Regions from separate parts of the Desulfitobacterium hafniense DCB-2 genome, predicted to be linked through region 1. Evidence: riboswitches for the same ligand, from Rfam matches in the RefSeq annotation. Region 1 holds a riboswitch; the other holds the start of a gene.

Region 1 (12,271 bases):
AACATAGGTAAACCCTAATTCCTTGAGGGGCTTGACAATAGTATCGTGGTCCAATTCCATAAGTTTTAAAAAATCCTTTTTAGGAATTTCCAATCGGGCCATATCCTGATGATAACGCACTCTTAAATTTGTAAATCCCAGTTCTTTAAGTAAAGCTTCCGCTTGCTCTACGCGCCGAAGCTTTTCGATCGTGATCTCCTCTCCGTAGGGAAAGCGAGAAGATAGACAAGGGCTGGAGGGCTTATCCCAAGTTGAAAGTCCCATCTTCTTGGACAATTGACGAATCTCTTCTTTGCTTAAGCCCGCTTCCTGCAGCGGACTCCTGATCCCCAAAGCTCTGGCTGCCTGCATGCCGGGGCGGTAATCCTTAAGATCGTCGGCATTGCTCCCGTCAAGAACCCAATTGATCTTCTTCTCTTGGGCAATGCCTAACAGCTTTGTAAACAGCTCATTTTTACAATGAAAACAACGATTCTGGGGGTTCTTTACAAACTCCTCTTTGCCCATTTCTTCAGTTTCGATGACCAAAAACTTTGCCCCAAACTCTTTGGCCTGCTGCAAAGCATTGTTATAATCGGCTGAAGGCATAGTTTCCGAAGCACCGATGACAGCAAGACAGTGATCCCCCAAGGTTTCATGAGCTACTTTTAAGAGAAAGGTGCTGTCCACCCCACCCGAAAAAGCCACCACAACCGCTTCCATTTCTTTGATAATTTGCTTTAAGTGATTCAGCTTTGCCTGCATGATTTACCTCCAGATTACTCAAGCTTAATTAACTTTCACGCTTCAATCGATTATGCTTTAGAATTATCGCTAAAATAGTAGTTTCTCAGTTTCTCCATTTTTCGAGAATATTCCTCTTGAGTCAAGATTCCTTGCCTGACTAATTCCGAAAGCACTTTCGTATAGCGTTCTAATTCTTTCATCTTTTTACTTGAAACCTTCTTTTGATTGTAAAACTGTATGACTTCTTCTAACTCATGATTATCCAGCACACCGATAGCTTGCAACTTAACCAAGCTTAACTCGCCTTCCTCATTAACCGCAACGTTATTGGCGTTTTTGATCAATGGCTGTATAGCCAGCCTTACGGCAAGAAATATAATAATGAAAAGTAATATCGAATATACAAGGATTCCCTCTATTGTCATAGCTCCCCTCCGCGAGTTAAATAAATCAGTTACTCACCAATCTTGTTCCCAGTGTAAACAGTTCAAGGCTGGATTCCTGCTTAGCTCCGCTTAACTAAGGTATTCTCAAAAAGCATAGAATTTTCCTCTTTTCAGAATGAAGTATATTTAGGACATAAAAAATTCACTTGCAAAGCCCATAGGAATAATATAATATTATAAACATCTTAGCAGGCTTAAAGCGAATTAAATATGGACTTATGTCAAAGCTCTTATCAAGAGAGGCGGAGGGACTGGCCCCATGAAGCCCGGCAACCTACATATGTGAGGTGCTAAATCCAGAGAACCATCAGGTTCGAAGATAAGAGGACGTGGAAACAGTTCACGACCTCTTTGGAGGTCGTTTTTGTTAGTTCGAATCTTCTTTGAGGCTCAACAACATGAATAACCTTTGCCAATGTGTTCATACGAGGAGGAATGAAAATGAATATTTTAACCGAACTGGCTCAGATCGGCAATCGCCGGGATCCTTACGGGGCGATCAGCTTTCCTGTTTACCATTCATCTACCTTTGCTCACCCCGGCTTCGGCCAAAGCACAGGCTTTGATTACTCACGAACCGGCAATCCCACCCGCCAAGCTTTAGAAGATGCTATGGCAAGCCTGGAAGAGGGTACCAAAGGGTTTGCTTTTTCCTCAGGCATGGGTGCCATCACTACCATCCTCTCCTTATTCTCTCAGGGCGAGCATCTTCTCGTCACCGAAGATCTCTATGGAGGAACCTACCGTATCCTTGAGGAGGTCTTCAGCCGCTTTGGCCTCCAAGTCACTTTTGTTGATTCCAGTGATCTCGACACCATCGCAAAAGAGATCCGCCCCCACACAAAAGCCATCTTCACCGAAACACCTACCAACCCTCTAATGAAGATTGCCGACCTAAAGGGGATCGCTTCCTTGTGCCAGAAGCACGGTCTCTTAAATATAGTGGACAATACTTTTCTTACACCCTATTTGCAAAAACCACTGAACTTGGGAGCAGACATTGTTATTCATAGTGGCACCAAATATCTTGGCGGCCATAATGATGTCGTGGCGGGCCTCGTCGTGGTTCAAGGAGAAGAGCTTGCAGCTCGCTTTGGACGTTTGCAGAACTCTCTCGGCGCTACATTGGGCCCCCAAGATTCCTGGCTAATTATCCGGGGATTGAAAACCTTGGCCCTGCGCATGAGAGCACAAGAAGAAAATGCCCTCCAGATTGCACAATGGCTGGAGACGCATCCCCTTGTCACCGCGGTCTGTTATCCCGGACTTAAGCATCATCCCGGCTATGCAACTCAGCTTGAACAAGCCCGGGGCTTCGGTGCTATGCTATCTTTCCGGGTAAAAAGTCCCAGCTTAATCCCCGAGATATTAAAATCCCTCAAAATTATCTCCTATGCGGAAAGCCTTGGTGGTGTAGAATCTCTAATCACTTATCCCGCTACCCAAACCCATGCCGATATCCCTCACGAAGTAAGGACAAGGCTTGGGGTGGACGATTGTCTTCTCCGGTTATCACTGGGTATTGAAGCCGCCGAGGATCTCATTGGCGATTTAGAACAAGCTTTAAAATAGATGCTTTAGGCATCTTCGCCAACGGATTTCTTATAAAACCCCTTCAGATTCTTTACCGTTTCATCAATGGTCTCATGTTTAACCGAGGTCGCATCAAATTTCACCCAAGCAAAGACCATCTGTACGCAGATCCCTATTCCAAATGCGGAAATAACTGTACCAATTCCTACGGGTCCGCCAAAAATCCAGCCTATCAAGCACACCGTTACTTCAATAATCCCACGGCAAAGCCCTATAGATAATTTAGTCTTTCTCTCTAAAGCCACCATCAGACTATCCCTTGGGCCTGCTCCAAAACCAGAGGCAATGTAGAGATAGGAACTAAAGGCGCAAAGGAATAAGCCAAGAATGAGCATAACCATCCCTGGAATAAAACTCTGCATCTCAGGGATTAGTTTTAAAGGCAATAATAAGTCGATATAAATTCCAATGGCAAATATATTAAAGATAGTGCCAAAACCCAGCTTCTCTCCAAGCAACACAACGATGATAGAGATCACCAAACTGGCCACTATAGAAACATTGCCAATCGTCATGCCCACAGTATCGGCAGTCCCCCGATGGAACACATCCCAAGGAGCATAGCCTAAATTGGCTTTCATGGTCATCACAATTCCCACGGATAATAAAAAAGTGCCTAAAAATAAATACACAAGCCTTTTCCATAAACTCATATCCGCACTTCTCCTCAATATCTCCTGATCGATTATCTAATAAGTGTAACATTTTATTGAGCACATTTCCAAACCTTTATTTTATTTCTAAGAATATCTTACTCATAAAACGGTATTAGGGCTGGGAGACAACCAAAAGAAAGCTAATGCTTGTAATGATAAAAAACGCTATGCCCGTTAGATAAAACCAGAATTTCACCCCGTAAATTTCAGCCACTGGTCCCGCGATTAAAAGTCCCAGCGGCATCGTTGCCGACATGAAGCTGCTCATGATAGAAAAAGCACGCCCTTGTACCTCACGAGGGATTTTCTCCTGCATATAGGCTATGTAGGGGATATTATAGAGGTTTCCGCTTGCTCCCATAAACGTGCATAATGCTGCAAAGAGCCAGAAAGCGCTCTCATTCTGAGGAAGTAAACCACAGAAAAAAGCAGTAAGCCCTAGTCCCAGAAGTCCAATATGCACCACGAACAACTTCTTTTTGATCCGGCCATAGGCTCCGATCAGCAAAGCACACAACATCATTCCCCCCGAATAGCCAAATTGGACTATACTGGCATGCCAAGCGCTTGCTTTAAAATAGTCACTGGCCATCAGGGCAAAGAACGAAGAAAGCGGCATATAAAAAACCATAGAAAGTGCAGCTGCTAAGGTAACGATACACAGTTTTTTATCTCTCTGAAAAACAGCCACTCCCTCGTGCATTTCTTTTCGAAAATTTGGGGCAAGCTGTTTTTCTTTTTTTAACTCAGGGATTTTGACCGCTGCCACAGCGATGCTTGCCAGCAATGCTCCTACTAAATCCGATAATAGTACGATAGGGAGTGGAAAAATTGCATACAATGCCGCCCCCAAAACCGGCCCCAGCATCAAAGCACCCGTCTGAGCAAATTGACTCCACCCATTCACCCGAACAAGCTCTTTTTCCGGAACCAGCAACGGTATCACCGATTGAATCGCCGGAGTATGAAAAACACTGCCAATGGCTCGAATTCCGAGGACAGCACACGCCGACCAAAAGGGCGGATTCACAACGATAAGGATCAGTGCATAAACAGCGGCTACCATCCCTATAAAAAGATCGGCACAGATAATTACAGTTTTTCGTTTTAAGCGATCTACCCAGACCCCAGCAAAAGGTCCAAGCAATAATTGCGGCAAAAAAGCAAACAACCCTGCCATAGCCAACATAAGTGGTGAAGAGGTATTGCTGGCAATCCACCAAATTAACGTAAACTGTACCGCTGAACTTCCAACTATAGAAATTGTTTGACCGATAGTTATCGTAAAAAAGTTTCTCTTCCATGGCTGTTTTCCATTGCTTGAATCAATACTCATCCTCACATCTCCTCTTTTTAAAATATACCGACGTTTGGTATGTATGTTTTCAAAATATTAGCTATTCTCTACAAGCCATTTGTAAAGAATAGCTACTTCTATTTTTGGGAAAGCGAATGGAGTTCGCCAATGGATTGAAGAACCTCTTCTGTAACTATAGGGACCCCTATTTCTTCAAATACATTTCTTGCAAAGGAAATGATATCCTTTAACTCATTGGGAGTCCAGGAATACATCCACGGGTTAAACCAAACGTTAAAAAACAAGAGAATCATCTGGGCAAGCTGACGGGGTTGAGCTGTATGAATAGAACCGTCTCTAATACCTTCCTCAATAACACCTGTAAGCAGGTCGGCTGCGGAGCCCATAGTATCACGCATATGAAGAGCCAATAACTGAGGATTTCTAAGAAACGGCGGTACGGTCTGATCGAGAGCCTCGTGTTGGGCCGATTGGATAGAAAACACAAGCATCTTGCAAAGTTTATCCAACCCGGATAGACTGCGCTCGTGAGCAATTGTTTTTATATCGGCTATCCCCTGCTCAGCTAATCTTTTATTCACCGCATCCATGATTTCTTCTTTTGAATTGAAGTGATGATAAATAGCGCCCTTGCTCAAATCTCCCAATCCATCGATGATATCCTGGATCGTCGTATGCTCATATCCTTTGGACATGAACAATTTCATAGCTGTATCGAGAATGCGGTTTATCGTTACTTCAGGATACTTATTGCGTGCCATTGTGATACCCCGTTTTTTATTACATACTTTTGGTATGTATCATAGCAGGTTGCTACGTAGATGTCAAGGCAGCTAAGAGTTTATCTGCCTGTCTATGACTGCTCCCACTGCTGCTCCGATGGTGTAGGCCACTAAATCCCTCCACAAAAAGCCATACCCCAGCACCAAACCTCCCAGCCGGGTTTGCCTTATAGCATCAATCCAGGGAGCATGATAAAGCTGACTGATTTCAATTCCAAAAGCGAAAAGCAACGCTACTGCAGCAAGCCAGCCGGTTCCTTTCGACCTGAAAATAAAGCAAAATATAAAGAAAACCATAAGTGCCCATAAGGCATCTCCCAAGTAGAGATTGATTGCTCCGGGCAAATACCCTGAAAACTGCCGGCTGCTTAAGCCAAGCATTATTGTTACTCCAACCAAGATAAGGTACGCCCATCGATTTCTTTTTATTGCCATAATCATTTCCTCTTTTGACAACAACCAATAAATTTCAATAGCTCCTCCACAGCTTGATTATACTTAATTTTCTCAACCTAGTTTAAGCATCATTAAAACATAAGCTACAAGTTATCCTATTAAAAGTAATTTTAACAAGCTGAGTACGGAAAGCGTAGCGAGGATGATTCCTCCGCTTCTTTCCATCAGCTTTATCTTTTCATCGGGCATGGGGAGTCTTTCCCTTACCCAGCCAATATATCTCCTGCTATAGGTAAGGGTATATAATACTATTCCCGCAAGCAGCCCAAAAATCCATAAAGATATATTAAACCACTCGGGCATCGCTTTCCTCCTTAGGCTAAATTAAGACTGAGGATTATAATTTGATCTGTTTATTCTGGCCATCAGATATTCATCTTCATATTTGCCATTTCTTATTGCCGCCAAGCGCTTTACTCCTTCTTTTTCAAAGCCAAACCTTTCATACAAATGTATAGCTCTGGCATTGTCTGCGAATACAGTCAACTCAATCCTAACCAACATTAGCCAGTTGTCCGCAACATCTACAAGCCTTCCTAACAAGGCACTGCCAACACCCTGATTCTGGTAGTCTTTATGAATCATTATGCCAATGCCCCCACTATGCCGCAGGCGCTGATTAGGATATACCGTTAAGCCTGCATGTCCGATGATCACTTCCTGACCATCCTGAGATCTGGCTACCGCCACAAATTGATGCTGGTTGGCATCTAAATTGGCGATAAAATCCTCATTCCGCTTTAACTGCTCGGACGGGATACCTAAAATATTTTCAAAAACCCCAGGCATGCGCCTTAATTCATTTATCCCCTTCCCATCACCAATTTCTATCGGTCGAATATAAAACTCCATTCTTATTCCCTCCTGGCAAAAGTTACTGCTGCATTCCTACCCTATGCGGCTTCAATATCCTATTGTTTTTCCATTCCATCATTCTTCTAATTCTGAATCCCTTTCTCTCTTTAGTCCGGCCGTTCTAATGAGGCTGAGTAGATTAACCAACCCCTGTGAACCAAGAAAAATGCCTATTCCAATAAGCAATTCGGTTATTGGTCCTCCTAAAAAAAGTATCCGCAACCCGGTGGGTTCCGGTAATCCATAGCCGGAAGTATGCAAACTGGCTGATTTAGTCACCAATTCCGGCAGTGAGTTCCCAATAAAATAAAGCCCCAATACTGAAAAGCCTATTCTCTGTAGCTCATTCGCCCCTAATCCGACAGTCTCATTTCGATTCTTTTCCTTAACCAAAATTTTAGCTAATTTATCAGAAAAGCACCACAGCAAAATACCAAATAGGATCGTAATTAACGAATACACTAAATTAATCAATGTATAGTCAACTATCATATTTGCCGTTACAGGTACATTAAGTGAAAGCAGACTGGTCCCTTGAACGATAAAGAAAATCCCGATAAGCTTACACCCTATACTGGCAATCTCACGCTGGTTCATTCTTTTCCCTCCCTTAAACAACCTATCACCTTTACATCAGCATTCAAGATATTGGCAAGGCTTCTCTATTCAAATTCCGGCTCATTATGGAGACTCATACAACGTCTTTAATGCACCCAATTCGGAAATAGCGACTTCCCGTTGCACCTGGGAGGCGGTAATATTGTTTACGATATTATCCTTGTGTGTAACAAACACAAGAGCCTCCGCCCCGACGGGGATATATTCAAGCTCCGTTCCTGAACTCTCAGCCATCTGCCTAATCTCTTGCGAAGGGTCCGGTACGAGAATTAAATCGACGTCTCCTGCGATAAGCATCTCATAAGACCTCATTGTTTTGGAAGCTTTCTGCGGAAGGCCCGGCCATCCGTCCCCACCGCCATCCACGTGCAGAAACATCCTTTTATATATCCTCTGTACAAGCGGAAGCGTGGAGGTCGAACCGTCGATGCGCGGATAATTTTCCGCCGTGATACCGATGGATGCAGCGTCCTCCGACGGTGTCGGCGTTACCGTTTGCACAACTGATTTTTGGGCCGCCGGCAACTGAGACGGCACCGGCCCTTCCGCATTCCCCGTTTTCGTACAGCCCTGTATAAGAAGAGGTATCATAGCAAGCACCAAGCCCGCTGTAATTCTCATTACAGTTTTTCTAAGTTTGATTATTCTTATCCTCATAGTTCCTCCATGACTGACTGCCATAACAATCAGTTAAAAATGAATTATTGCCGGGCAAATCCATTGCTCACGTGCTTTCCCAATTATATTTAATCAGGCCAAAATGATAAATTTCAATATCACATGCAAACCATTCATGATTTACCGTCATATTACAGACGAACTTTGCCTGATTGTAACCATATGTTTCATCTATAATATCAATGATAAACACACCAGCCTGTAGTTTCGTTGTGAAATCTCGAATATCCCACTCTTTTTGATAATTATCTCTGCCGGTACAGTAGATCCTGCAAAAATCAAAGTCCGCTTTTGGAAAAGAAACCATTGCCTTTCCGATTTGTTCTACCTGATTACCATCAATAGTTCGTATCCCATCTTCCATGACAAAGGTTATCATGTCACTCTCTACTCTAATACTGCTCAACCTGGCATCATGTAAGCTGATTGGCAATATCATATTAGGTTTTACATATTCCTGCATCCCGGCTACCTCCGCTAACTGACAAATCTCTGTTTCTTTAAGATATAGCTTCGCCAAATTAGAACATTCTTCCTTCTAATCCTTAAATTTGTACAGAATAAAGTGCAAGCACTGAATGACGAGCTTTCTCGTCATTCAGTGCTTGTCGATGGGAATTCTGACATTAAACCCTAAACTTCCCGATTGAATTTTGGAGCTCATCCGCCATCTTGGCCAGTGCTTGACTGGATGCGGCAATCTGTTCCATAGATGCGGACTGCTCTTCGGTAGCAGCCGAGACAGTCTGAGTTTGGCTGGATGCCTCATTGCTGATATGCTCAATATCCCGTATCGAATCCACGATTTGCTGGCTTCCGGAAGCCATCTGTTGAATTGCTGCTGAAATTTCCCTGACTTGGGTGGAAACTTCACCGATAAGATTTACAATCTCTTTAAATGCCTGTCCAGCAGAGTTTACAACTTCAGATCCAACCTTTACTTCACGGGTGCCATCATGCATAGCATTGACTGCACTGCCGGTTTCCTGCTGAATTTCTGCGATCAAGCCGGCAATTTCCTTAGCCGCTTCCTGGGATTGCTCAGCCAGCTTGCGTACTTCCTCAGCAACTACGGCAAATCCTCTGCCTTGTTCGCCGGCACGAGCAGCCTCTATCGCCGCATTCAGTGCCAACAGATTGGTTTGGGCGGCAATTCCGGAAATCGCATCAACTATCTGACCGATTTCTTTCGATCGCTCACCTAATTGCCTAACTACCTGAGCTGTACCTGCTACCGTGATTTCAATGTTTTTCATCTGGCTCACCGCTGCTTCCACAGCCTTATCTCCTTGGCCAGCTGCAGTTGCAGTCATTTCAGCAGATCTCGAAACAGTATTAGCATTAGCCGCAATCTCCTGAACACCTGCCGACATCTGCTCCACGATGGATGCTGTATCATCTATAGCAGCTTCTTGCCTGGTTGCTCCTGCAGCTACATCAGTAATTGTTGCGGCAATCTGGTTCGTGGCAGAGGCTGACTGCTCGGCACTGGCCGTTAGTTCCTCTGAAGAAGCCGCTACTTGTTCTGAAGTGTAAGCTATATTTTTGACTAAAACCCGCAAGTTGTCCGTCATAGTATTAAATTCAGCAGCCAGCTGACCAACTTCATCTTGAGAAATAAGATCCATTCTTCTTACCGCTAAGTTGCCTTGGGCGATTTCGCGAACTGTTCCTACTAACTGAGCCAGGGGATTAGCAATCATCCTGGCGATATACCAACCTATGCCCAAAGCCAAAACTATAGCGGCGAAAGTTATTCCTATCATAAGTTTGCTTACCATTGAAGCTAACGACTTACTTTTTATCCCTTCATCATCGGCAATTTGGGCATTATAATCAGCAAGTTCCTCTAAAAGGGCATTCACAACATCGAGGTCGTCAGCAGCATTAGCAGCAAAATATGTATAGGCTTCATCCTGCTTTCCCGCTAATGCCAAATCCACTGCTTTGCTTCTTTCTGTCCGGTATATCTGCAATTCATCCATCAGCTTTGGTAATCGTTCTTGTTCGTATGTGTCCATAGTTGTCTTGCCATAATCGCTAAGGAGGGTGTCTACTTCCGCCGCCCGCTCTTGGACATCCTGGAGAATCTCCTGCTGTCTGTCTTGATCCTGAGTGATAAATAATTCAAGAGTCATTGCCTCTACTGCCCTGCTTTGCCCCCGGGCTGCATTGAGCCATTTGATTGGCAGCAAATTATCCTGATACATACCTTCCAAAGAAGCAGCTAAGTTATTGGCGGAATATATCCCCACGAAGCCTACAAGCCCAAGAAATACTGCCATGAGCAGGACTAAACTATTAATTTTTGAGGCTGTTTTCAGATTGCGGAATTTTTGCATTGCTGTTACCCCCTTTTGCTTACGCTACAAATAATTTCTAAAAGTAAACATTCCTTAGTGCAGTTTCTATACTTAAATAATTCTATTGAGATTTATAAATTCCTCTAACATAAGTTTAAGTTTAGGGCAATTATTTATTAATAATAAAAGAGGAAGCCTTTTTGGGCTTCCCCTTCTACACTGCACTAAGCTAAAGTGCAATCAATATTTCCTGTAAATCAAGTTTCAATGTTCTCCATGCAGGATAAATCATCGCCAATATTCCCACCAAAAGAGAACCGATAACCAAAGCGCTTCCTAATCCGACATGAAAGGCAAAGGAAAATTTGCCATAGCCTAATAACGGCCCCAGAACGAGAGGAGCAACGATTCCTATACTGTAGCCAAGAAGACTTCCGACAAGGCTGATGATCAGCGCTTCTCGGCCAAGCAAGAATAATATATGCTTTTGACGAAAGCCAATCGCACGGAGCACTCCCAGTTCCCGAGTCCGGTCATTCACATTTCCGGCCAAGGTCACGATAATCACCATGGCTCCAATTAAGCCCATGGCTAAGGAGATAGTCCGGGAAAAACTGGTGAAGCGCTCCACATTCTCTTGGGAGCCTTGAACGAGCTGAGTCACTTCCGTGACATTAGCCGACTCCAGAACAGGCCTTAATTGGGCTACGGTCTGTGCAGCATCCGGCGTGTTAAGTTCGATCAAGGACCATTCGGAAGTAATTCCTGTAAGAGTTCGGGCAGTATGGATCGTTGTAAACACTCCTTGGTCCTCAGAGCCCCCTGTCTCCGCCATAATTCCTACCACCGGATAGTTTCCCTTCCCTAAATCCAGTGTATCCCCTATCTTCAGGTCAGAACTCATAGCCAACCGGGAACCGATGACCACCTGGTTGTCTTGAGCAGCCATGCCCTCAATTTTCCACCATGGCTTCATCTTAAGCTCTTGGTCGAAGTCAACGCCGATAATCATAAAGGTTTGGCCCGGGGTTTCCGCTGAGCCAATAACTTTGGGAGCAATGATCACTTCCTGGCCCACCTCTTGGGAGACCTTCTCCCCAGTACCGGCATCCAGCTTCTTGACCTCATACTCCACTCCTGAGAAAGATAATCCGCCATAGCTTAAATTCAAGTGCTCGGAGCGCGGGCTAATCACTACATTGGCACCGTATTCGGTTAAACTTTTCTGCAAATTTGCTTTCATTTCCAACGCCAGAATCGTTAAGGCGGAAATGGCCGCAACGATAAAGGCAAAAATCAGGATCAAAAAGAGGGTTTTGCCCGGTCTTCTACGCAGATTTTGCAGAGCGATGTGGTTAAGTGTCATATATACCTCCGAGATAGAAGTAAGCAAAATTCCTTAGAAATAACGCAAGGCTTCAACAGGATCAAGCCTGCTGGCCTGCCAGGCTGGATAGATGCCGGCTATAAGGCTGATCACCAGGGCGGCTGCCAGAGAATAAAGGGCAAGCAGCGGCTGAAAGGGTACCTGAACGGTCATCTGGACCACAGTGGAACCCAATTGCATCGCCAGCCCCATGCCCAGAGCAAAGCCCATTAAACCTCCCAAGGCGCTGATCAGGCTGACTTCATAAAGAAACATACGCAGAATATGCTTTTTCCGAAAGCCAATGGCGCGCAAAATTCCAATATCCCGTGTCCGTTCTTTAACTGCCGAGATCATGGACATGGCCACTACAAAGCCACTGGTCATGAGCAAAATCACGGATATCACCGCAGCAAAAAGGCTGAACTGAGCGACGGTATCATCCCTTGATTCTATGGTGGACTGGAGAGCGGC
Region 2 (12,271 bases), 1.9 Mb from region 1:
TTCTTCCCGGTTGTAAACATCATAAGGGAGGGCGGCAACTTTGCCCGCAACATCTTCCCTGGGTCTTATGGCTTGAAAGGGTCTAATCCTTGCCAAAACATTCCCTCCTTTTCATGGATGAATCAAGGGGACAGGTACCTTGATTCATTGGGGTGCAGGTGAATAATGGGACCTGTCCCCTTGATTCACTGCTATTTGATGACACGGACTTTCAGGACGCCGTCGATTTCTTTGAGTTTGGTGATCATCTCCGGGGCGGCGGGGGTTTCGATGTCGATGAGGGTGTAGGCATAGGAGCCTTTGCTTTTGTTCATCAGGTCAGAGATATTGACGTTTTCTTTGGCTAAGGTGGAGGTGAATTGGCCCAGCATATTGGGAATATTTTTATGATTGATGGCGATCCGTCCGGCTTGGTTGCAGACTCCCATATCGCAATTGGGGAAATTCACGGAATTCTTGATGTTGCCATGCTCAAGGTAGTTCATGATTTGCTCTACGGCCATGACTGCGCAATTTTCTTCGGATTCCGCCGTGGAGGCGCCCAGATGGGGAATGGCGATGACTCCTTCCACTCCGCAGACCTTAGGATTGGGGAAGTCTGTCACATATTTGGCGACTTTTCCGGTCTTCAGAGCTTCAATCAGGGCCTCTTCATCCACCAGGGTATCCCGGGAGAAATTCAGGATGATTACGCCGTCCTTCATTTGCTCAAAGGCTTGTTTATTGAGCATGCCGCGGTTGGAATCGGTTAAGGGGACATGGATGGTAATAAAGTCGCATTCCCGATAGATTTCTTCCGTATTTTTAATGGGTTTGATATATTTGGAAAGCTTCCAGGCGTGTTCCACAGAAATATAAGGATCATAGCCGCAGACATCCATTTCCAGTTTGTTGGCGGCATTGGCCACTAAGATGCCGATAGCGCCTAAACCGATGACCCCCAATTTTTTGCCTTTGATCTCTGTTCCGGCAAACTTGGCTTTATTCTTTTCCACCAGTTTGGCTACTTCAGGATCCGTCTGGCAGGAGTTCACCCAATTCACTCCACCCACCAGATTGCGGGCGGCCATAATCATGGTGGCGATCACCATTTCTTTCACTCCGTTGGCATTGGCGCCGGGGGTGTTGAAGACAACGATGCCTTTTTCCGCGCATTTATCAAGGGGGATGTTATTGACTCCGGCCCCGGCCCGGGCAATGGCTTCGATATTAGGGGGCAGTTCCAGATCATGCATGGAGGTACTGCGGACGAGAACGCCGTTGGCATCTTCATAGCGGTCCACGTCAACATAGCGATCGGTGAACAGTTTTAAACCCGCTTGGGAAATATTATTCAGGCAATTGATTTTGAACATTGTAAAACACTCCTCTTTATTTTTCTTTACTGTTTTAGTTTTCTTTACTGTTTTTTCTTTTACTCTGTATTATTGTTATCTATTGAATGCAGCTCCTGCAACGGCAGGGATTGCCATCTTATCCTTTCTTGTTCTCTGCTTCAAACTTTCTCATGAATTCCACTAAATCCTTGACCCCCTGGATGGGCATGGCATTGTAAATGCTGGCCCTCATCCCGCCTACTGTGCGGTATCCTTTAAGGTTCTCAAAGCCTGCGGTCTTGGCTTCTTTGATGAACTTGGCATCCAGTTCTTCAGAGCCTGTCACAAAGGGAACATTCATTAAGGAGCGGTCTTTTTTCGCTACGGTTCCTTTAAACATGGCACTGGCGTCCAGATAATCATAAAGGATGGCGGCTTTTTCCTCGTTGATCTTTTGCATAGCTTCCAGTCCGCCCAGCTTTTTGAGCCATTTGAACACTTTACCACAGATGTATATTCCATAAACCGGCGGTGTATTATAGGCGGAATTGTTATCCAGATGGACTTTATACTTGAGCATAGTGGGAGTTCCCGGCAAAACGTCCTCTGTAATCAAATCTTCCCGGATAATGACAATCACGACCCCGGCGGGCCCTACATTCTTCTGAGCTCCGGCAAAAATAATTCCGTATTGGCTGACATCGATGGGTTCGGATAGGAAATCGGAAGACATATCGGCGATTAAAGGTTTATCTCCCACCTCGGGAAGCTCATTAAACTTGGTGCCGAAGATGGTATTATTGTGGCAGATGTAGACATAGTCTGCCTCCTCGGAGAATTTCAAATCCTTAAGATCCGGAATATAGGAGTAGTTCTGGTCTTCTGATGAGGCGACGACATTGATTTTGCCGTAGAGTTTTCCTTCGGAAATAGCTTTCTTGGCCCATTGCCCGGTGTTCAGGTGATCCGCTACCCGGTTCTTCATCAGGTTCATGGGAACCATGGCAAATTGTTGGGAGGCCCCGCCCTGGAGGAAGAGGATCTTGTAGTTATCAGGAACCTTCAGCAGGTCTCTTAAGTCCTGAGCAGCCTCGTTCATCATGCCTTCAATGGTCTTGGAGCGGTGGCTCATTTCCATGACGGACATGCCTGTTCCCTGGTAATCCAGCATTTCCTCGGCGGCTTCTCTCAGGACTTCCTCAGGCAATACAGCCGGCCCTGCTGAAAAATTGTACACTCTTTTCATCTTGAAATATCCTCCTTATTTATCATGTTTTATGAACGTTTACAGATATTGGTTTGTCCAGAATAGACAAAACCCACCCCAGTCATTGGGGCGGGTATTCCGCGGTGCCACCCAAGTTTCAGCCTTTACGGTTAATGGGCAGTGAATCCTGCCCTATCCTCCTTAGTATCCTTAAGGAGAACTAGGGCAGTGCCGCGCAGAAAATAAATAAAACCTCTCATCCCAATCAGGGACGAGAGGTTATTCCCGCGTTGCCACCCATGTTGCCGTAATCGGCCAACTTATGTCCGCGATATCGGGCGGAACCCGTCACAATTCATCATTGGCCACTCCAGGATGGAATCCGCTTCGCTTCTATGACTGACTTGCACCAACCGTCAGCTCTCTATACATATTCGGCGCCGGACGTCCTTTCATCGTGTTGGATTATAGATTGACGTTGTTATGATTCTAATCTATTACACAGCTTTTTGTCAAGGGTTATCAGCAAAATAATTATTTTCCCGCTTCGGCACCTGCTTCGATATTGCCCTCCAAGCCGATGGCAACGGCGACGGTGCGCATTCCTTTAATGGTCTCTTCGATGATCTCGTTCAGATCCTTGCCCAAGCGGTTGGCTCCAGCTTCGATCACTTCCCGGTTGACATTCTCCGCAAAGCTCTTTTGCTTCCATTTCTTTTTGACAGATTTAGCGGTCAGGTCGTGAAGGCTCTTGCTGGGACGGAGCAAAGCCGTGGCTGAGACCAGACCTGTCAATTCGTCAATGGTAAACAGGACCTTTTCCACGTTCTCCCGGGGCTCCACATCATGGACCAGACCGTAGCCATGGCTTTCAATGGCCCGGATGAATTCTTCCGGCAATCCTTGGGGGGTAAGGATCTCCCGGGTTTTGCGGCAGTGTTGGTCAGGGTACATCTCGAAATCAATATCATGCAATAAGCCGATATTCCCCCAAAGATCGGGGTCTTCCTGATAAAGGGAAGCAAAATGGCGCATCACCGCTTCCACTGTCAGGGAGTGACGCAGTAAGGTCTCACTTTTTACATACTCATTGAGAAGCTGCCAAGCAGCCTCTCGATCCCGTGTATAATCCGGCATCCGACATCCTTCTTTCTATGGTGGTATTTGTATTTTATCTATTGCCCAGTTCTTCAAGGTTATAGGGAGTTTCCTGATAGACATAGTAATTCAGCCAATTGGCAAAAAGTAAATTAGAATGCCCTCTCCACCTGACGACAGGCGTCTGCCTGGGATCATCCCCAGGGTAGTAGTTCTGCGGAACGTTGATGGGGAGTTCGTAGGATATATCCCGATCATATTCCGCTTTCAGGGTGTAGGGATCGTATTCGGAATGACCTGTGACAAAAATCTGCCGGCCACCCTTGGTCCCGACGAGATAGACTCCGGACTCCTCAGATTCGGAAAGAATCTCCAGCTCCGGCACCTTGACGATATCTTCTTTTCTGACTTCTGTATGCCGGGAGTGAGGAACATAAAAGATATCATCAAAACCTCTGAGCAAACGGATATCTCTGCGGTTTAAGGTATGAGGGAAGACGCCGAACATTTTGGCCGGCAAGGGATATTTGGGAACACCAAAAAAGTGATAAAGCCCGGCTTGTGCTCCCCAGCAAATGAACAGGGTGGAAAAAACATTGGCTTTACTCCAGTCCATAATCTTCTGCAGCTCCGGCCAAAAGTCAACCTCTTCAAAGGGCATCTGCTCGATAGGGGCACCGGTAATGATCATGCCGTCAAATTTCTGATCTTTGATGCTGTCAAAGGTCTGATAATACTTAATGAGGTATTCTTCCGGGGTATTCTTGGAGCGATGGGTTTCCGGGTAAAGAAGGGTAATATCCACTTGCAAGGGGGAATTCCCTAAGAGTCTGAGAATCTGTGTTTCGGTTATGATCTTATTAGGCATGAGATTGAGAATGACAATACTGAGAGGGCGAATGTCCTGATGTTCGGCACGCTTCTCTTCCATAATAAAAACATCCTCTTTGGTGAGTATTTCTGCTGCAGGCAGGCCATCGGGTACATTGATCGGCATAGTATTCTCCCTTCGCTACACTTAGAAATTTCGACCTTCGTTCTTCATGACTTGCTTTTTAAAATAAAGAAAACCTCTTTCCAAGAAAGAGGGTATCGCTAAAAATTCCTCTCTCATCTATCAATGCTTCCATCGCAGGAATTAGCACCGTTGTATTCATCCGAATACCGGTTGCTGGGTTTCATCGGGCCAGTCCCTCCACCACTCTTGATAAGAAATGGGCTGTATTTAGTTGATGACGATGAAAATCGTCATTGGCACTATATTATTACATCTTGGCACTAATGTCAATCTGCTCTATAACAAAATTATTGTAGAGGGATTGTACGAGTTGCGTAGCTTTTCAGCATTTTTCTGAGACTTTTGCGGCTCCTTTACAGGTCTTTTTCATAACAGAAGACGGCTCTCCCCGGCTAAAAGCAGGATGAGAACCGTCTTACTTCTTATTATCTTTAGATATATATTTAGCTATCTAAACTCCGAGCTTAAAGCTTCCCGCCTTCGACAATTAGCTCCTCAGGTTTTACATCGTCCCCGTACACGGGCAGGAGGGTTTTTTCATAAGCTTTCTTTATGAAATCTTCTTTAGCGAGCTCTGCCAGCTCCTGATTGATCCAGTTTAAGAGTTCGGTGTCGCCCTTCTTTACTGCCGGTGCAATGGTATCCGTGCTGCCTAAAGTAGGTACACCTACGGTGAAGCCCGGATTGGATTTGGCCCAGGCGAGGACTTCCGTATTGTCATGAGCTAAGGCGGCTCCCCGGCCATCTTTTAAGGCTTCAAAGGCTTCCGTGTTTTGATCATATTTAAGAAGTTCCAGATCCGGGTGGTTTTTGGTCAGATAATCCTGAGCCGTGGTTCCTTTATTGACAATAACCTTCTGCCCTTGAAGCTGGTCGATAGAGGTGATCAAAGCTCCGTTAGGTGAGACGATCCCCAGGGCAACTTTCATATAGGGGTTGGCAAAATCCACTTTTTGCTTTCTTTCTTCTGTCACTGTGAAATTAGCCATAATAATGTCGACCTTGTTGGATTCCAGATAAGGTACTCTGTTGGCAGCCTCCACCAATACGAACTCTACCTTGGATTCGTCCCCTAAAAGGTCTTTGGCGAAGCGTCTGGCGATTTCCACATCAAAGCCTTGATTCTGGCCATTGGCGTCTACATAACCAAAGGGCGGCTTATCACTGAACACCCCAATCCGCAGGGTTCCCCGCTGCTTGATTTCTTCCAGGGAGCCTGCTGAGGAGGCACCGTTTGCCTTATTGGCGTTGTTGGCATTATTGGCTTGGTCGCCGCCTGTCTGGCCGCACCCCACAAGTCCGCCCAGGAGCAACGCTCCGGCCAGAACGAGGGCCAGGGATCTGATCATCTTTTTCATCTTTTCTCTCAACCTTTCTTCTCTTCTTTTTGGGATATTTTTATAGCTTTCCTTTGGCTCTGGTTGCCCGGCACTGTGAAAACCTATGGAACGCTGCGGAAGGCTGCGGTATTGCTGCACCTACCTGGTGCACCGGCACTAATATTGAAATATATTAAGAAATTGCTTCGCCCGCTCGGTGCGTGGGTTATTGAAGAACTCCTGGGGGCCGGCAATTTCACAAACAGTACCTGAATCCATGAAAACGACCCGGTCGGCGACGGCTTGGGCAAAGCCCATCTCATGAGTGACAATGATCATGGTCATTCCCTGTTTGGCCAGGCCCAGCATCACGTCAAGAACTTCCCGGACCATTTCCGGATCAAGGGATGCTGTCACCTCATCAAAAAGCATGATCTCCGGATTCATGCATAAGGCTCTGACGATAGCGATTCTCTGCTTCTGGCCTCCGGATAGCTCCCTTGGCCAAGCGTCCATTCTATCGAATAACCCCACTCTTTCCAAAAGGGCCTTGGCTTGCTCCATGACTTGGCTGCGCTCCCTGTTCTGTACCTTTGTAGGCCCCAGGAGAATATTCTCAATCACCGTCATATGGGGAAAAAGATCATAGTTTTGAAAAACCATACCGATCTGCTGACGAATCTGCTCCCAATCGACTTTTCCTCTGATCAGGCTTTGACCTGACAGCAGGATATCTCCTTTTTGAATGGGTTCAAGACCGTTAAGGCAGCGGAGCAGAGTGCTTTTACCGCATCCGGAGGGCCCTAAAACCACAATGACCTCACCTCTGGGGACCTGGAGATCAATCCCCTTAAGAACGGGTTTGCCCCCATACTCTTTATACAAATCCTTGATTGCCAATAAAATTTCTCTTTGCTCACTACTCATTGAACCACCACTTATTGAATTATTGCTCATTGAATCACTCCTAACTGCTCCACTTGGCTTCCAGTCTCTTGGCCAGACGGGACAATGGATAACACATGATGAAGTACAGAATAAAAATAAGCCCATAAATCCAGAAGGAGGCCGTGGGAACGGTAAAGCGGGCGTTCTCGATCATCTGCTGACCGACTTTGAGGATTTCCACCACCCCAATGAGTACCGCAAGGGAGGTGGTCTTGACCATCCGTGTGGCCAGGTTAATCGTGGCAGGCAGCATCCGTCTTACAGCCTGAGGGATTAAAACATACCGGTAAAGCTGCCCAAAGCTTAAACCCAGCGCTTTACCGGAGTCGCTCTGATGCCGGGGCAAGGATTCCAGGGCGCCCCTGACGATGTCACCCATTTCTGCCGTCCCCCAGAGAATAAAGACAATGATGACGATGAGCTCACCTTCCAGATGAATAGCAAAGACTGAGGTTATGCCGAAATAGCCGATGAATAACCAGACAAGGACGGGAATAATTCGGAAGGCTTCCAGATAAAGGCGGCAGAGCACCTTGATCAGCTTGGATTTCATGGTCATGAGCAGACCAAAGGCAATTCCTGTGCAGGCAGAGATTAAGATAGCGATCAAGGCAATCCTTACTGTAACCAGCAACCCCTCCAGCAGACGCACTATATTCTGTGAGGTAAAAAGCATCTCAAGGGCCGAATTCAGCATAGCGCACCTTCCTCTCCAACCAAGTCAAGAATAAAGACAAAGGCAACAGGATGATTAAGTAAGAAACAACCAACATTAAGAGGGATTCAACGGTCTGATAATACATCCCGATCAGATCTTTGGTAACATTCATAAGATCGAGAATAGCGATGGCCCCAAGAACGGAGGTTTCTTTGAGCAGGAAGATACAGTTGGCGCCAAGGGCCGGGATGCTGAAGGAAAACGCCTGAGGGAATACCACATAGCGAATCAACTGCCACCGTGAAAGCCCTAAGCTCAGGCCGGATTCAATCTGGGATTTGCTCACCGCTTCCATTCCGCCGCGCAAGGCCTCAGCCATATAGCTCCCTCCTAAAAAGGAAAGGCCAAGAATTGCACAAGCCGTCTCACTTAATGTCACCCCCAGCTTGGGCAGTCCAAAATAGAGAAAGTAGACCTGGATCAGCAAAGGGGTGTTCCGGGAGAGCTCTATATACCCTCCCATGATCGTTTTTAAAAGAGGTATACGGTAATACATAATGACACTGCAGATCAGGCCAAGAAGCAGGGAGAACAGTGTCCCCCAAAAAGCCAGCTTTAAGGTAAGCCAGGCCGCTTTTTCATATAAAGGAATGTTTTGAAGAATGAATTCCCAATTTAAATTCATGCCGGCCTCTCTTTCAGTCCATTCTGCAGAGCCTCTGCAGCTCAACTATCTGCTTAAATATTTGCTTAACTATCTGTTCAAACACCTTTATATAATTCCTATATATTTAGTATGATATATCGGAATTATATATTCCGACTCTCACTCTGTCAATCTTTTATTTTTGCCAAGAGAAAAAGGAACCGACAGCTTTTGAACCGGAATAGGTTCGCGAGGTGTCAGTTCCTTTTTCTTTTTTAGTTTGGCCGCACACTATCTGAGGGTCAACAAACTATTAATATACGGGAATCAGAAAATTTCCAGGCCCACCGGGCAATGATCGGAGCCCATGATCTGATCGTAGATCATGGCGTCTTTGAGCTCATTCTTCAGGCTTTCCGAGACACAAAAGTAGTCGATACGCCACCCTGCATTATTGGCCCGGGCGTTGAACATGTAGGACCACCAGGTGTAGGCTTCTTTTTTATCCGGGTTGAAATGGCGGAAGGTATCGATAAAGCCGTTCTTAAGCAGTTCACTGAATTTTGCCCGTTCTTCATCAGTGAAGCCGGCATTTTTGCGATTGGTTTTAGGGTTTTTGAGATCGATCTCCGTATGGGCGACATTGAGATCGCCGCACAGGATCACCGGTTTGGATTTTTCCAGGTTTTTAAGATAACCGAGGAATTCCGCTTCCCAGATCATGCGATAATCCAAGCGGGCCAAGTCCCTTTGCGAGTTGGGGGTGTAGACCGTGACCAGGTAAAAGGTATCAAATTCAAGGGTAATGACCCGCCCTTCCTGATCATGCTCTTCCTGGCCGATCCCATAGGACACACTCAGGGGTTCTTTCTTGGCAAAGACTGCGGTTCCGGAATAACCTTTCTTCTGAGCAAAATTCCAATAGGCGTGATACCCCTCCAACTGGAAAGGGATCTGCTCTTCCTGAAGCTTGGTCTCCTGCAGGCAAAAGATATCCGCTTGCTCCTGCTGGAAAAAGTCCATAAAGCCCTTATTCAGACAAGCCCGCAGGCCATTGACATTCCATGATATTAATTTCATCCCGTTCTCTCCTCTAATGACGTTTTTGTGCCATTAATCTCTTGGACACCATCTCATTTTGTTATTGTCCATTTGTAATCAGTCTAGCTTTGCAACCATAAAAAATCAAGCTTTCAGCTTCACAAGGCTGAAAGCCTGATTCCAGGGTATTCAGTAATTTAAGTCTTATCTGCCGCATTCCTGAGCCAGCCAGGCTTTTTCTTCAGCATCCAGATAAGGCTCCAGGGTGGTGTAGACCATTTGGTTGTAGTCATCCAGCCATGTTTGCTCTTCTTCTGTGAGGAGGCTTTGATCCACACCCCCTAAGTCGATGGGGCAATAGGTCACAGCTTCAAAGCCCATAAATTGGCCGAATTCAGTCTCCTCGGCTTTTCTCACCACCATCATATTCTCGGTGCGAATGCCGTGTTTCCCTTCTTTATAGATACCGGGCTCATTGGTCAGGATCATCCCTGCTTCCAGTTTCACCGTATTAGGGGTCTGGCTCAGCCGCTGGGGGCCTTCATGAACATTCAAAAACATACCCACTCCATGACCTGTACCGCATTTGTAATCCATGCCGTATTTCCAGATGGGCTGTCTGGCCAGGACATCTAAGTTGGAGCCTGTAGCACCGTAAAGAAATTTAACGGTGGCTAAGGCGATATGTCCCTTCAGCACCAGGGTAAAATCTCTTTTTTCTTCTTCAGTCAGGGGGCCTAAAACGATAGTACGGGTGATGTCGGTGGTGCCGCCGAAGTATTGACCGCCTGAATCCACCAAAAGAAATCCTTCGGCCGCCAAGGTGTAAGCGCTTTCCGGAGTGGCCTTATAGTGCATCATGGCGGCATGGTCTTTATAGCCGGCAATGGTATCGAAACTCAGGCCCACACATTCCTTGTTTGCTCTTCGCAGGGTTTCCAGGGTATCTTCAGCCGAGAGCTCAGTTATTTCTTCCTTGCCCAGGGTGGTTTTGAGCCATTTGATAAAACGGACCATCGCCACTCCGTCATGAATATTGCTGGTTTTCAGGTTATCCAGCTCTATCTCATTTTTGACAGCCTTCAGCATTGCTGTGGGGTTAGCTCCCTCAATCTTTTTCGTTTGGGGATGGATGGCATGGTCAAGGAACGCGTTGACGCTCTCAGGATCGATAAGGACGGCATCATCCCAGCCAAGGCCCTGCAGGAGCCCGGCGACAGCGGCATAGCCTTTGATTTGGATTCCATCTCTCTCCAGCTCGGCTTTTACCGGAGCCGGAACCTTGCCCGGATCGATACATAAGGTGCAGGCATCCTCGGTAACCAGGACATGGGCGATGGTCACCGGGTTGTTGGGGACATCGGCTCCCCGGATATTTAAGAGCCAGGCGATATCATCCAGGGCGGTCAGAACATGAACATTGGCTCCCTTGCCCTTCATCTGCTGACGAAGCTCATTGAGCTTCTCGACCCGGGAACGCCCCGCATAGCTTACGTCATGAACAAAGATATCCCGGGCCGGGATGGGAGGACGATCTTGCCATAGCTGCCCCACCAGATCCTGGTCGAATTCTATGGTGATTTTGCCTGCCCATTCTTTTTCCATGTCTCTAAGCTGTTTGGCTGAAAAAACATGTCCGTCCAAACCGAGGACGCTTCCCTCCGGCAAATGCTCTTTTAACCATTCTGTATAGCTGGGCACTTGAGGGTCGGCTGCCTTGAACAAACGAATTCCTGAATCCCGGAGCTGTCGCTCCGCTTGAATGTAATAGCGGCCATCTGTCCATAGACCGGCATCCTTCAGAGTAATGACTACTGTTCCGGCGGAACCGGTAAAGCCGGAAATCCACTGCCGGCTTTTAAAGTGGTCGGCGACATATTCGCTGAGATGGGAGTCGGAGCTGGGAATAATATAGGCAGCCAGGCCATGATCTGTCATCAGTTTTCTGAGCTTGGCGACCCGCTCTTGAATGTCCATGTTCTTACCTCACTTGCGCTGTAATTTTGGAAAGTTCACTATTAAATTATTCATGAGACTAAATATTGATGAGGCGTTTGGCCTCGGCCATGGCGGTGACGATATCATACATATTGGCCACCTGGCCTACCGCCAGTTGCTCGGTAATACCATAATAGTTGATGCAGGTACCACAGGTTTGAATGATGGTTCCTTGAGCCGCCATGGCTTTTAAATCTTCTATGCTGTTAGAGTCCTTACTGGTCAGATAGGCTCCGGAATTAAAGAAGAGAAGGCGGGCAGGCGGCGGGGTCAGCTCTCTGAGGGAATAGATAAACCCTTTAAGGAGAATTCGTCCCAGTTCTTCGCTGCCTTCTCCCATGGTGTTCCGCCCGATGGCGACCACCAGGCCTGAATCTGCCGGCGTTCCGGAGGTTTCAACAGCACAGCCTTCTCCAGCGACAATGGTGACTTCAATGACGCCGTTGTCTTTTTCCTGATACTCACTCTGATAGCCCATACCTTCGGCCATCTTTTGCAGATTTTGCCGCGATATATCGTTATCCACCAGTACCGCCACGACTCCCCCTGCTTCGCCCAATCCCTCCAGGGCTTTCTTGGCACGAATCACAGGGATGGGGCACACTTGTCCCAGAGCATCGATGGTTATCATTAAATCGTCCTCCTTATCTAAATCCGCAGGCTAAGCCGGCGGTGTTCTAATACTGTCAGACTGCCATGCTGCTTCATGTTGGTTTAGGTTATCACTGATGAAGCAAATTTATGTTCATCATGCTGCCCGCTCGGGAAGCAGACGGGGCAGCATGAAAAACGGGACCTGTCCCCTTGATTCACCCTAGAAGAATGGGGAAGTCCTGGCGGGGGAGGACTTCTCCGATCAGTGCTGCTTGGGGCTCTGTCTCCTGTATGGCACGCAAAGCCTCCTGGGCACAGTCTCCGGGGACACTGAGCAGCAGGCCGCCCGAGGTCTGGGGATCGAGCATCAGCTCCTGTAACGGAAAGGGGGTATCCCCGAATTCCACCGCGCCCTCCATAAAGTTGCG

Evidence for each region. A riboswitch is a leader RNA that binds a small molecule or an ion and turns the genes downstream of it on or off. The one in region 1 is predicted to bind S-adenosylmethionine.
Region 2: it holds a riboswitch for S-adenosylmethionine, as region 1 does, so the genes downstream of both, metA (homoserine O-acetyltransferase MetA) here and DHAF_RS06925 (trans-sulfuration enzyme family protein) in region 1, are expected to answer to the same signal.

Annotation. Positions count from the first base shown of each region.
Region 1 is NC_011830.1:1,478,848-1,491,118, reverse strand. It holds gene larE (ATP-dependent sacrificial sulfur transferase LarE) at 1-744, opposite strand, end outside; gene DHAF_RS06930 (hypothetical protein) at 795-1,151, opposite strand; SAM riboswitch class I at 1,400-1,498, shown strand; gene DHAF_RS06925 (trans-sulfuration enzyme family protein) at 1,608-2,744, shown strand; gene DHAF_RS06920 (YczE/YyaS/YitT family protein) at 2,750-3,418, opposite strand; gene DHAF_RS06915 (MFS transporter) at 3,534-4,757, opposite strand; gene DHAF_RS06910 (TetR/AcrR family transcriptional regulator) at 4,856-5,500, opposite strand; gene DHAF_RS06905 (ribosomal maturation YjgA family protein) at 5,573-5,956, opposite strand; gene DHAF_RS06900 (hypothetical protein) at 6,068-6,280, opposite strand; gene DHAF_RS06895 (GNAT family N-acetyltransferase) at 6,302-6,829, opposite strand; gene DHAF_RS06890 (hypothetical protein) at 6,908-7,429, opposite strand; gene DHAF_RS06885 (type 2 periplasmic-binding domain-containing protein) at 7,514-8,107, opposite strand; gene DHAF_RS06880 (hypothetical protein) at 8,175-8,591, opposite strand; gene DHAF_RS06875 (methyl-accepting chemotaxis protein) at 8,755-10,470, opposite strand; gene DHAF_RS06870 (ABC transporter permease) at 10,661-11,797, opposite strand; gene DHAF_RS06865 (ABC transporter permease) at 11,831-12,271, opposite strand, start outside.
Region 2 is NC_011830.1:4,873,589-4,885,859, forward strand. It holds gene DHAF_RS22850 (DUF1015 domain-containing protein) at 1-96, opposite strand, end outside; gene DHAF_RS22855 (phosphoglycerate dehydrogenase) at 192-1,355, opposite strand; gene serC (3-phosphoserine/phosphohydroxythreonine transaminase) at 1,474-2,562, opposite strand; gene DHAF_RS22865 (HDIG domain-containing metalloprotein) at 3,058-3,660, opposite strand; gene metA (homoserine O-acetyltransferase MetA) at 3,695-4,618, opposite strand; SAM riboswitch class I at 4,729-4,835, opposite strand; gene DHAF_RS22875 (cysteine ABC transporter substrate-binding protein) at 5,104-5,997, opposite strand; gene DHAF_RS22880 (amino acid ABC transporter ATP-binding protein) at 6,136-6,885, opposite strand; gene DHAF_RS22885 (amino acid ABC transporter permease) at 6,926-7,603, opposite strand; gene DHAF_RS22890 (amino acid ABC transporter permease) at 7,584-8,249, opposite strand; gene DHAF_RS22895 (exodeoxyribonuclease III) at 8,538-9,290, opposite strand; gene DHAF_RS22900 (aminopeptidase P family protein) at 9,456-11,228, opposite strand; gene yedF (sulfurtransferase-like selenium metabolism protein YedF) at 11,287-11,880, opposite strand; gene selD (selenide, water dikinase SelD) at 12,059-12,271, opposite strand, start outside.